2 regions of the Sphingomonas sp. CFBP 13603 genome follow, and region 1 is predicted to be linked to the other one. Evidence: predicted binding sites of a transcription regulator. Region 1 holds the regulator's gene; the other holds the start of a gene.

Region 1 (6,031 bases):
GACAGGTCGAACCACTCGACCGCCTGCTCGCGGCTGATGATCTCGTCGTCGCCGTGGCCCCAGCCAAGCCGGAGCAGGTAATTGTCGAACGCCTCGGGCAGGATACCCATCTCGTCGCGGTACGCTTCGATGCCGACTGCGCCGTGACGCTTCGACAGCTTGGCGCCATCGGGGCCGTGGATCAGCGGGATGTGCGCGTAGATCGGCTCGGGCCAGCCCATCGCGCGGTAGATCGGCAACTGGCGGAACGCGTTGTTGAGATGATCGTCGCCGCGGATGACGTGCGTGACGCCCATGTCGTGATCGTCGACGACGACCGCGAGCATGTAGGTCGGCGTACCGTCCGAGCGGAGTAGGACGAGGTCGTCGATCTCTTCGTTCTTGACCGTGACGGCGCCTTGGACGCGGTCCTCGATCGTGACGGCACCTTCCTGCGGCGCGCGCAGGCGGACGACGTGGGGCAGGTTCGGCGCTTCGCTCTCGGGGCGATCGCGCCACGGGCTGCGGATGCGAAGCGGCTTCTTCGCAGCCTGTGCCTCGGCGCGCATCGCGGCGATCTCGTCGTTGGTCATGTAGCAGCGATACGCATGGCCCTTCGCGACCATTTCGTGCGCGACCTGCGCGTGGCGTTCGGCACCCGCGAACTGCATGACGACGTCGCCGTCCCAGTCGAGCCCGAGCCAGCGCATTCCGTCAATGATCGCGTCGATCGCCGGCTGGGTCGAACGGACCCGGTCGGTATCCTCGATCCGCAGCAGGAATTTACCCCCGTTTGCTTTTGCGAACAGCCAATTGAACAGCGCGGTGCGCGCGCCGCCAAGATGCAGGAACCCCGTCGGCGACGGAGCGAAACGGGTAACCACGGGTGCGGCCGAATTGGCGGTGCCCGTATCAGATATTGCGCCCAACCGCGGGTGCTCCCAGACTGATGAAACGATGGAGAAACGATGGCCATGACAGCCGTCGCCGCCCCTAGCATGCGTCCTTGGCGGCGACAAATGGGCGTGCCGCGATGGGGGGCTGTCGTCGGGCTTGCCGTGGAACGCTGGCTCGAGGCGGAGCGCGACCAACTGGTGTTGTGGTTGCCGGTGATGCTGGGTGCGGGGATCGCGTTGTGGTTCGCGTTGCCGGACCCGGCGGCGTGGTGCTTGGCGATATTGGTGTTGGCCGCCGGTGGGCTGTCGTGTCTGGCGGTGGGGCAGGGCGGGCGTGCCGCGCGGTCGCTGGCGATCGGGTTGCTGACGGTCGCGCTGGGGCTCGGGCTTATTTGGGCTCGATCAGAGTCGGTGGCCCGGCCGGTGTTGGGCGGACCGACGATCGCGAGTTTCTCGGCCAAGGTGGAGGCGATCGAACCGCTGGTTGCACGCAAGCTGGTCCGGCTGACGCTGCTGCCGATCGGGAAGGGAGTGGAGGCCGACGGGCAACCGGTCGCCCTGCCATACCGTGTCCGCGTCAATCTGGCGGAAGCGGATGCGCCGAAGCTGCTGGGAACGGGAGCGGTCGTGCATCTACGGGCGCGGCTGATGCCGCCGCCGCTGCCCGCGGTTCCGGGCGCCTACGATTTCGCGCGAGTTGCTTGGTTCGGCGGGATCGGAGCGACAGGCCGGGGCTTCGCACCGGTCGCTGTGACAACGCCGAGCGAGTCGGGTGCCGGCGTCCGCGTTGCGCTCTCGCGCCATATCGTTTCACGATTGGATGGCAGCGCAGGCGGGATCGCCGCAGCGCTCGCAACTGGCGACGTCGGTGCGATCAGCGAAGAGGATTCGGAGGCGATGCGTCGCGCCGGGCTCGCGCATCTGCTGTCGGTGAGCGGGTTGCATATTACGGCGGCGGTGGCGGCGACGATGTTGATCGTGTTGCGGCTGCTGGCGCTGAGTCCTTGGTTAGCACTGCACGCGCGCTTGCCTCTGATCGCTGCGCTGGCTGGAGCGGCGGCGGCGATCGCCTATACGTTGCTGACCGGAAGCCAGGTTCCGACGATCCGGTCGTGTGTGGCCGCGCTGCTCGTGCTGGCGGCGCTGGCGATGGGGCGCGAGGCGATGACCTTACGTCTCGTCGCGGCGGGGGCAGCGTGCGTCATGCTCGTGCTGCCCGAGTCGGCGGCGGGGCCGAGCTTCCAACTCTCGTTCGCGGCAATCACCGCGATCATGGCGCTGCACGAGCATCCAGCCATTCGCGCGTTCTTCGGCCCGCATGAGGAAGGCAGACCGCGCCGCCTCGCTCGCGGCATAGCATCGCTGTTGCTCACCGGCCTGCTCGTCGAGTTCGCGCTCATGCCGATCGCGGTATATCATTTCCACAAGGCCGGGCTCTACGGCGCGTTCGCCAACATCATCGCGATCCCCCTGACGACCTTCGTCGTTATGCCGCTGGAAGCGCTGGCGTTGCTGCTTGATGCCGGCGGGCTTGGCGCGCCGATCTGGTGGCTGGTCCAGCGATCACTCGATGCGCTGCTGTGGCTCGCGCATATCGTTGCTAGCGCACCCGGATCGGTGCGCTCCCTGCCAGCGATGCCGACGGCGGCGTTTGCGTTGATGATCGTTGGGGGGATTTGGATTGCCTTGTGGCGAACGCAGTGGCGGCGGCTCGGGCTGGTACCGCTGACGATCGGCGCGGTCTGGGCGCTGACGACGCCGGCGCCGGATGTTCTCGTGACCGGCGACGGGCGTCATGTCGCGGTGCGGACGGCGGCGGGGCTCGCGATGCTGCGCGATCGGGCCGGCGACTATACGCGCGACATGCTGGCAGAGAACGGCGGGGTGGATGGCGAGCCGCTGCTGCTGGCGGACCAACCCGATGCGCGGTGCAGCCGCGATCTATGCGTCACCGATATCGCCGCACGGGGACGGATGTGGCGGGTCCTCGCGACGCGCAGCGCCTATATGGTCCCGATTGCCGAGTTCCTTGCCGCCTGTCGCAGCGCCGATGTCGTCGTCAGCGAACGGGGCTTGCCGAAACGCTGTGTGCCACGGTGGCTGAAACTGGATCGCCGCATACTCCGTCGAACGGGCGGCGTCGCGTTGACCTTGGGGCGCGGGACGGTCGTGACCATCCTGAACGCAGGCGATCGCCACCCCTGGCGCGATCCGCCTCTCCTCGAACGCACCGCGCATTTGTTCGGGCCGCGACATGGCCGGTTTCACGGTGCTACGTCGTCGTTTCGCGCCAGCCGAGGCCGTCAAAAGTAGAAATGTTCACGCGAAGGCGCAAAGGCGCGAAGGTGATGCGATTCGGGACACCTTCACACCTCCATGAACGATAAGCCGACGTCGGTATTTCGGTGGTCTGCGAAGGCAGGTAGTCGCAAATCTAAACACCACATCTTCGCGCCTTTGCGCCTCCGCGCGAACACAATCACCCGTCGTTGCATGCGATCTTGGTGCAAAGAATTGGTTCACGCGGAGACGCGGAGACGCGGAGAAGGTTCTTGTACGGCAGGATGAATCGGACTGGCGACTATCTGTCTTACTTGCGAAAGACGTTTGGAATGGTTTCGTTCTCCCTAAGCGAAACACCTCCGCGTCTCCGCGCGAACCAATTCTTCGGCTGTGCGAGGGATTGGCGGCGATATGTTCGCGCAGAGGCGCAGAGATTGAGGGTTCGAGTCGAGGTCGCGCTTATGGATCGGAGCGTGAGAGGGTCTTCCGAATGATTGGCGGTGTTTGCTTGGGCGTGTCGAAGAACTGGCCACTTTTTCGACCGCTCCAAGCACATCGCTTAGTTTGCCGAAGAGGCCCGGTCGCTGCTGCCGGTAGGAAAGAGCGACTTGGCTTCCCGGCTTGGCTGTCGCTTCCTTAGCAACCCAAAACCGAGACCGGGCTGCGTCGCGATAACGCAGGCCGGTCTCGGCAACTCAGTCGTAGCGGCGGAGGATGCCGGAGAGTTTGCCCTGCACGCGGACTTGGGCGGGGGCGTAGCGTTGGGGGTCGTAGGCTCGGTTTGCCGGGTCGAGGCGGACCATGGCGCCTTCGCGGCGGAAGTATTTTAGGGTGGCTTCGCTGTCTTCGATCAGGGCCACGACGATCTCGCCGTCTCGCGCCGTTTCGGTGCGGCGTATCAGGGCGTAGTCGCCGTCCAGGATACCGGCCTCGACCATCGAGTCGCCCGAGACTTCCAAGGCATAGTGTTCGCCGGTCCCTAACAACGCAGCGGGGACGGCTAGCATCGTGCTGCCCTCGAACGCTTCGATCGGGACGCCGGCGGCGATGCGGCCGTGGAGGGGAATCTCGATGACGTCGTTGGCCGGCTGCGGCGTTGCGGCCGCGGGGGCTGCCTTGACGTTCGACGGCTTGGACGGCGTCTTCTTTTCCGGACGCTCGGGCATGCGCAGCACTTCGAGCGCGCGCGCGCGGTTCGGCAGGCGGCGGATGAAGTTGCGCTCCTCGAGCGCGCTGATCAGACGGTGGACGCCCGACTTCGACTTGAGGTCGAGTGCGTCCTTCATCTCCTCGAACGACGGCGAGACGCCGGTATCATTGAGGCGATCGTTGATGAAGCAGACGAGTTCGTGCTGCTTGCGCGTGAGCATGGCGGTTCTCCGTCCGGAACAGACTGGGAACTTCTATGGAACATAATTAACGCCGTCAAGCGCTCGCTTCACCCGATCACGAGGATTTCCGCCGATTCGCCTGTCTTTGCTACGGGCGCGTTGCCGGGGCGGACGATGAGGCAGGTCGAGCGGGCCAGTGTCAGGAGCATCGAACTGTCCTGGATCGTCGAGGCATAGGCTTTGCCGTCGCGCAGTTCGGCGCGGAGATAGTCGGTGCGGGCGTTGTTGGCGGGGAGGTCTTCGCCGAGGAGGGCGTGGGTCGACTGGGGGAGCGGGTCGCGTGCGCCGGCCATGTGCGCGACGACGGGTTTGACGAACAACGTCGCGGTGACGAACGCGGAGACCGGGTTGCCGGGGAGACCGAGCACCATCATCTCGCCGATCCGGCCGGCCATCATCGGCTTGCCCGGGCGCAGCGCGATCCGCCAGAAGTCGATGGTGCCGCCGGCGGCTTCGATCGCGGGGCGAACGAGGTCGTGGTCGCCTACCGATGCGCCGCCGGTGGTGACGAGCAGGTCTGCCTGAACGCTGGCGAAGGCCTCGCGGAGGATCTCGAGATTGTCGGGCAGGATGCCGAGATCGATGATGTCGACGGGCATGTCGGCGAGCATCGCGGCGAGCATGATGCCGTTCGATTCGGGGAGCGCGACGCCGTCGGTGATCGAGCCGGGGGGGACGAGTTCGTCGCCGGTGGCGGCGACGGCGACGCGGACGCGGCGGTTGACGGTGAGGCTGCCGTGGCCGCCAGTCGCGGCGACGGCGATGCGCGCGGGGCTGAGGCGGTCGCCGGCGGCGATGAGGCGGGTGCCGGTCGAGAAGTCGAGGCCCTTGCGCCGGGTGTTGCGGCCGAGCGTCGGGGGGCCTTCGCCGGCTAGGATCAGGGTTGCGCCGTCGCGTTCGGCTTCTTCCTGGACCATGACCGTGTCGGCGCCTTCGGGCATTGCGGCGCCGGTGAAGATGCGGGTGGCTTCTCTTGGGCCGACCTTGCCGGTGAAGGGGCGGCCGGCGGCGCTTTCGCCGATGACTTTCCAGGGGCCGGGGAGGTCTTCGAAGCGGATCGCGTAGCCGTCCATGGCGGACAGGTCGGCGGCGGGTTGCGTGCGGCGGGCGAGGATGTCCTCGGCGGCCCAGCGGCCGGCGGCTTCGCGCAAGGCCACGGTTTCGCTGCCGACGCGGGGGGCCATGGCGAAGAGGCGGGACTGGGCTTCGGCGACGGGGACTAGGGTCATGCGTAAGACTCTGTTTTCGGGCGGTTTGGGAAAGTGAAGTATAGGAAGTGTAGACGCTGGGAGCGTTTTGGCGGTTGGCGCTTTTGGGGTGTTGTATGGGGAAGCGCGGGGCGTGGGGGTAGGTTCCGTGCTTTGCCATGGGTTTGGTGTGTAGGACAGGTGTCGTTGCCGGGAGTGCGACGGCAGGGCGGTCTTTGTGACTGACTTGACTGCGTTAGATCGAACGTCGCTGCCACCTCCTTGTTTTCCCGCG
Region 2 (6,031 bases), on a different contig from region 1:
GGGCGGCAGCCGTGCCGCCCCGTTCGCGGGTCATCGCGGCGCGACGTTGCTTGCCAGCTGCACGCCGTTGCGCCCGAGCAACGCCGCCACCTGGACGCTGGCGTCCTTGATCATTTCGCGCCGGCATTGCTGCGAGTCGCCGAATGCGTCGAGCCCGCCGGTACGCGGTGCGCACGCGGTGGAGATCGCGGCTCGCAGGCGGTGCTGGAACGCGGTCCGCCCGGCCTCGCTGGTCAGGTCGACACCGGCGAGGCTGACGCGGACGGTGACCGGATCGCGTAACGGCGCGGCCGTGACGCTGGTGGATAAAAGGCATGCGCCGACGATCGCCGCGCAAGCGGCGCTAATCGAGATCTTCATGATGATGTCCTCAAATGGTCCTGCGGTCCGCACGCTCGATAGCGCGCGGGCAACGGCTTGCGTTTCGTAAGGCCTTTCTGAATGCGGCCTCTGCGATCACGAACCACGTTGCTGGCGCGAGCCCTACGCCGCGATCGTTACGCTTGCGCGTCGCTTCCGAGACGGTTCGGCGGCGGTCCGGGTTTATACGATTAATCGACCGGCCGCGTCGTCGAACGGAGCTAGGACCGGCCACGACTCGCCAATTTCCTTCGGACGCCGACCCAAAATGTGATACGGGACCGAGCAAATCACCCGGTCAGCCACATGAAACGCCACGGTCTGGCCGCCTATCCGCATTAACGTATAGGGCGCGGCCTACATGCCCGGATAGCGTTCGAACGCCGGCAGCGCGGCGACGTCGGTCATCCACGCTAACCGCTCCGCGACCTGGATATGCGCGCCAGGCGGCGCAGCTTCGGGGTTGTTCAGCGTGGAGGACTGGATATCGATAATCCCCGGCAGGTATGCGGCGTTGGCGTAGAACAGCCCCGTTCCGCATTTTCCACAGAACTGCCTTCGTCCGGTCGCCGACGATTCGTAGGTCACCGGATCGCCCGAAACGGTCACCTGCTCGGTCTTGAACGCGATCCAGCCGACCATCGGCGCGCCTGCGCTGCGACGGCAATCGCCACAATGACAGAGCGCATGGTGCTCGGGCTCGCCCTCCGCGACATAGCCGATCGCTCCGCAATGACATCGTCCCGCCAGCATGTCCGCCTCCCGTGATGTTCTCGGCTTGTTCCACGTATCGACAACCTGCGCAAGCCATACCCGCTTGCCCCTTTGCCCCCCGTTCCCTACCTGTTCACCGGTGAACCAGATCGCCCAAACGTCCGCGCCGCAAGCAGAGCCTCCCTATCTGCGCGGCCTCAATCCGCCGCAGCGCGAGGCGGTGCTGACCACCGACGGTCCCGTGCTGATCATCGCGGGCGCCGGCACGGGCAAGACCGCGGCACTCACCGCACGGCTCGCGCACCTGATCTTCACCAAAAAGGCGTGGCCATCCGAGATCCTCAGCGTCACCTTCACCAACAAGGCCGCACGCGAGATGCGCGAGCGGGTCGGGCGCCTCGTCGGCGATGCGGTCGAGGGCATGCCGTGGCTCGGCACGTTCCACGCGATCGCTGCAAAGATGCTGCGTCGCCACGCCGAACTGGTCGGGCTGCAATCGAACTTCACGATCCTCGATACCGACGACCAGCTGCGGTTGCTCAAGCAGCTGATCCTCGCCGCGGATATTGACGAAAAGCGTTTCCCGACGCGCAGCCTCGCCGGGCTGATCGACCAGTGGAAGAACAAGGGCCTCGTCCCCGCCGATATCGATGCCGGCGAGTCCGAGCGTTACGCGAACGGCCGCGGCGGCGAGTTGTACCAGCAATACCAGGCGCGTCTGATCGCGCTGAACGCCTGCGATTTCGGCGACCTGCTGCTCCACATGCTGGTGATCCTGAAGACGCACCGCGACGTGCTCGCGCAGTATCAGCAGCGCTTCAAATATATCATGGTCGACGAGTATCAGGATACCAACTCGTCGCAATATCTCTGGCTGCGGCTGCTCGCGCAGGAGCGCAAGAACATCGCCTGCGTCGGCGACGACGACCAGTCGATCTATTCGTGGCGCGGCGCACAGGTCGAGAACATCCTGAAGTTCGAGCGCGACTTTCCGGGCGCGAAGGTCATCCGGCTGGAGCAGAATTACCGCAGCACGCCCCACATCCTCGGCGCCGCATCGGGTGTGATCGCCAACAATGGCGGGCGGCTCGGCAAGCAGCTCTGGACCGAGCGCGACGTCGGCGAGAAGGTGAAGGTCATCGGCGTCTGGGACGGCCCCGAAGAAGCGCGCCGCGTCGGTGAGGAGATCGACATCGTCCGCCGCTCCGGCAAGAGCCTCGACGAAGTGGCGATCCTGGTCCGTGCGCAGCACCAGACGCGCGAGTTCGAGGACCGCTTCATCGCGATCGGCATGCCGTACAAGATCGTCGGCGGCTTCCGCTTCTACGAACGCGCCGAGATCCGCGACGCGCTCGCCTATCTCCGCGTGGTCAACCAGCCGGCGGACGACCTCGCCTTCGAACGCATCGTCAACGTCCCCAAGCGGGGCCTCGGCGACAAGGCGGTCGCGCGCATCCACCAGCTCGCCCGCGCCACCGGCACGCCGCTGACCACCGCCGCCGCCCGCATCCTCGACACCGACGAACTGACCGGGGCTGCAAAGAAGTCGCTCGGACGGCTGGTCGGCGACATCGCCCGCTGGCGCGACATGGCGACCAGCCTGCCGCACGCCGAACTCGCCCGCCAGTTGCTCGACGAGAGCGGCTACACCGCGATGTATCAGGCCGAGAAATCGGTCGAAGCCACCGGCCGCCTGGAGAACCTCAGCGAACTCGTCCGCGCGATGGAGGAATACGACTCGCTCGGCGCGTTCCTCGAACACGTCAGCCTCGTGATGGACAACGAGGGCGGGGCGCAGGATCCGCAGGTCACGATCATGACCATCCACGCCGCCAAGGGCCTCGAATACGACACGGTGTTCCTGGTCGGCTGGGAGGAAGGCCTGTTCCCGTCGCAACGCTCGCTCGACGAAGGCGGCGTGAAGAGCCTCGAGGAGGAACGCCGCCTCGCTTACGTCGCGATCACGCGCGCACGGCGGCTCGCCGTCATCATCCACGCCGCCAACCGCCGCATCTACGGCCAGTGGAACTCGTCGATCCCCTCGCGCTTCGTCGCCGAACTTCCGCCTGAGCACATCGACACGGAAACCACGATGTCCGGCGGTGCGAGCCTCTGGCAGGCCAACTGGTCCGACCGCGCCGATCCGTTCGCCGACGTCGCCCGTGGCACTGGCCGAGGCCCCGGCTGGCAGCGAGCATCCGGCACCGGCAGCACCTTCTCCACCAAACCCGCCCGAGTCGTCGAAAGCCGATCGAGCGCGATCAGCCTCGGCAACAAGGGCCGTGACGACCTCTCGCTCGGCATGCGCGTCTTCCACCAGAAATTCGGCTACGGCGCGATCGCCGAGATCGAGGGCAACAAGCTGGAGATCGACTTCGAGAGCGCAGGCCGGAAGCGGGTCATGGATACGTTCGTGACGCTCACGCCCTAGTCGGGTGCCGGCGCTGAACGGACAGCGCTCATCGCGTACCTCCCCCTCGCGGGGGAGGATTGCAATTCAACCGACTGTCGCGGGCGCCCAGAGCGAGACCGCCAGATCCTCCAGATAGTCCGCCGCCACCTTTGCCGCGTCGGCGTCGTACAGGTCCGCGAGCGCCGCAGGGTCCAGCGCCTTGGCGGCGTCGAGGATGCCGCGCCACGGCGTCAGCGCACCCGGCCATGCCGGCAGCGCCACCGCCGCGCCCAGTTCCGCCAGCCGTTCGGCCTTGCGCGTCTGCTCGCTGAAATATCGCCACTCGGGCGCGCAGACATACGGGCGACCGACGCGGGCGATCTCGTGCACGGTGTTGTCGCCAGCCGAGGCGATGACGACGTCGGCGGCGGCGATGTGATCGGTCACGCCCGGCACCCAGCCGAGTTCGACGAGATTGCCGAAATCGGTCTCGTGGCCCTCGCGGTGGACGGGCCCAAGCACCAGCCACAGCGCGTCGGGTACGGCGCGCGCGGCCATCGTCAGCGGCGCATAGGGCGTTCCCGCACCACCGCCACCCGTGAGGACGACGACGATCTCCCGATCGGGATCGAGCCCCAGTTTCGCGCGCGCCTCCGCCTTGGTCGGGACCGCGTCGACGGTCGTGCAGAGGCCGCCTGCATAGCAGGTGTTGGCGCGCACCCAGTCCGGTGTGTCCGCCTGTTCGAGCGCCTCGCCGAACGGTGCGAGCAGGCCGACGCTCGCCTGATACGCGCCGAGATGCCCCGGATCGAGCCGGTCGCCGTGCATCCGGATGCTGATCGCGGGGACGCTGGCGATCCGTGCGAGCAGCGCGATCTCGGCGGAGACGTCGACCACGAACAGCGCCGGATCGACGTCGTCGAGATGGTCGACGATCGTCCGCATCGTCGCCCGCGTCTTCGCCACGCCGAGCGGGACGCAGTGCATCACCTCGGGGGTCGCCTGAGCGAACAGGCCGGGCGTCGGCACCGGCGCGCCGATCATGTCGGGCAACGCGGCGATCGTAATGGGCCGCTCGAACCCGTCGAACAACGAGGGTTTCGCGGTCAGGATCGTCACCGCGCGCGTTGCCGGCAATTCGCGGATGATCGCCATCGCGCGGTTCGCGTGGCCGCGGCCCTGATGGTGGATGAAGAAGGTGATCGGCTTGCTCATGGTGCCGACCCTAGAGAGATCACCCGGAAACGCGATTGATGTGCGTTAATATACCGCGTCATGCCGGGCGGAGAGCCCGAACGCCGCCTCCACCTCGGGATCGAGCCACGCGGTAATGTGCTCGGCATCGTCCGATTCCAGCGGGGGATAGAGCGTCGGGACATAGGGCGCATGGCCTTGCCCCTTGTAGCTGGTGATCGGCACGAACGGCTCGCGGCAGGCGATTCCCGCCGCCGCGCCGAGAGCGGTCACGAACGCCCCTGGATCGCGCGCGAACGCATCATAGCCGAGCAACGCCACGTTGTGCGCGCGGTTCGTCAGCGTCGACCAATGGCGCAGCTTCGCGGTGCGCTTGGCGATGCAATTGGCAAAGCGTTCACCCGTCTCGGGATCGCGTTCGTGCAGCATCTCGCCGCCCTGCATCGGATGCCCCGGCTCGATGTGACCGAAATGATCGTCCCAATAGCTGTGCCAGTGGCTGCGGATGAAGACGTCGAACGGCTGGGCCTTGAGGTCGGGATGCGCGTGCCAGGGCTGGCGGTGCAGGCTGCGCGCCCAGTCGAACGCATCGCGCGCGACGACCAGCACCAGCGTATCCTTCACGAACAACGTCTGCGGCGGCACGAACCAGTGCTTGAACCCGAACGCCTCGGTGATCTCGATGCCCGGCATGTTGGCCTCGATCGCGCGCGTGACGAGATTCGTCCCGCTGCACCGCTGGCCATAGATCTGCACCCGCGTGATCGGCACGTCGCCACGCTTGAGTATCTGTAGTCCCGACAAAGGCCGAAGCCAGTTCAAGGACTTAGGCGGGGATGTGGTGGCGGCGATCGACATGGCGACGTGCCGCTAGCGCCGTCTTGCGGTTCGCACAATGTCGACGTCGTCGGCAGCCGTCACGAGACGCGTTATTCGCGCGCTAATATACGGAAGGTGTCCAGACATATCCCGGACAAACATAACCTGCATCAGACCGTCATGATCGCAAACCATCACGGGCTGCCAGCCCCCATTTCCCGCGTTCCCGACAACGGCGACTATCCGGACGCACCCGACGGCATCCGACCTGAAAGTCCGCGGATCGTCATCGTCGACGACGATCCCGGACTGCGCGAGCTGCTTACCGAGTTCCTCGTCGATCACGGGCTTCGCGCCGAGGCGGTGGAGAGCGGCGCGGCGCTTCGCTCCCGGCTCGATCGGTCGCCGTGCGATCTCGTCGTTCTGGACATGATGATGCCCGGCGAGGACGGGCTGTCCGTCCTGCGCACGCTGGCCCAAGACGGCGATGCACCCGCCGTCATCATGTTTTCGGCGCTCGCGGGCGAGGTCGATCGCGTCGTCGCGCTCGAA

What was found. Region 1 encodes LexA, which represses DNA repair genes until DNA is damaged. Its sites were predicted from a motif close to GTTCCNCNCTTGTTCT; they were not measured.
Region 2: the regulator LexA is predicted to act here: its motif matches at 1,195-1,210, upstream of IFR23_RS02380 (ATP-dependent helicase).

What each region holds. Positions count from the first base shown of each region.
Region 1 covers NZ_JADBIA010000005.1:134,745-140,775, forward strand. Annotated here, with positions in the region: gene gltX (glutamate--tRNA ligase) at 1-908, opposite strand, end outside; gene IFR23_RS10350 (ComEC/Rec2 family competence protein) at 999-3,188, shown strand; gene lexA (transcriptional repressor LexA) at 3,854-4,528, opposite strand; gene IFR23_RS10360 (molybdopterin molybdotransferase MoeA) at 4,597-5,778, opposite strand.
Region 2 covers NZ_JADBIA010000001.1:493,472-499,502, forward strand. Annotated here, with positions in the region: gene IFR23_RS02370 (UrcA family protein) at 31-360, opposite strand; gene IFR23_RS02375 (GFA family protein) at 718-1,113, opposite strand; gene IFR23_RS02380 (ATP-dependent helicase) at 1,223-3,505, shown strand; gene IFR23_RS02385 (glycosyltransferase) at 3,572-4,681, opposite strand; gene IFR23_RS02390 (hypothetical protein) at 4,727-5,431, opposite strand; gene IFR23_RS02395 (response regulator) at 5,660-6,031, shown strand, end outside.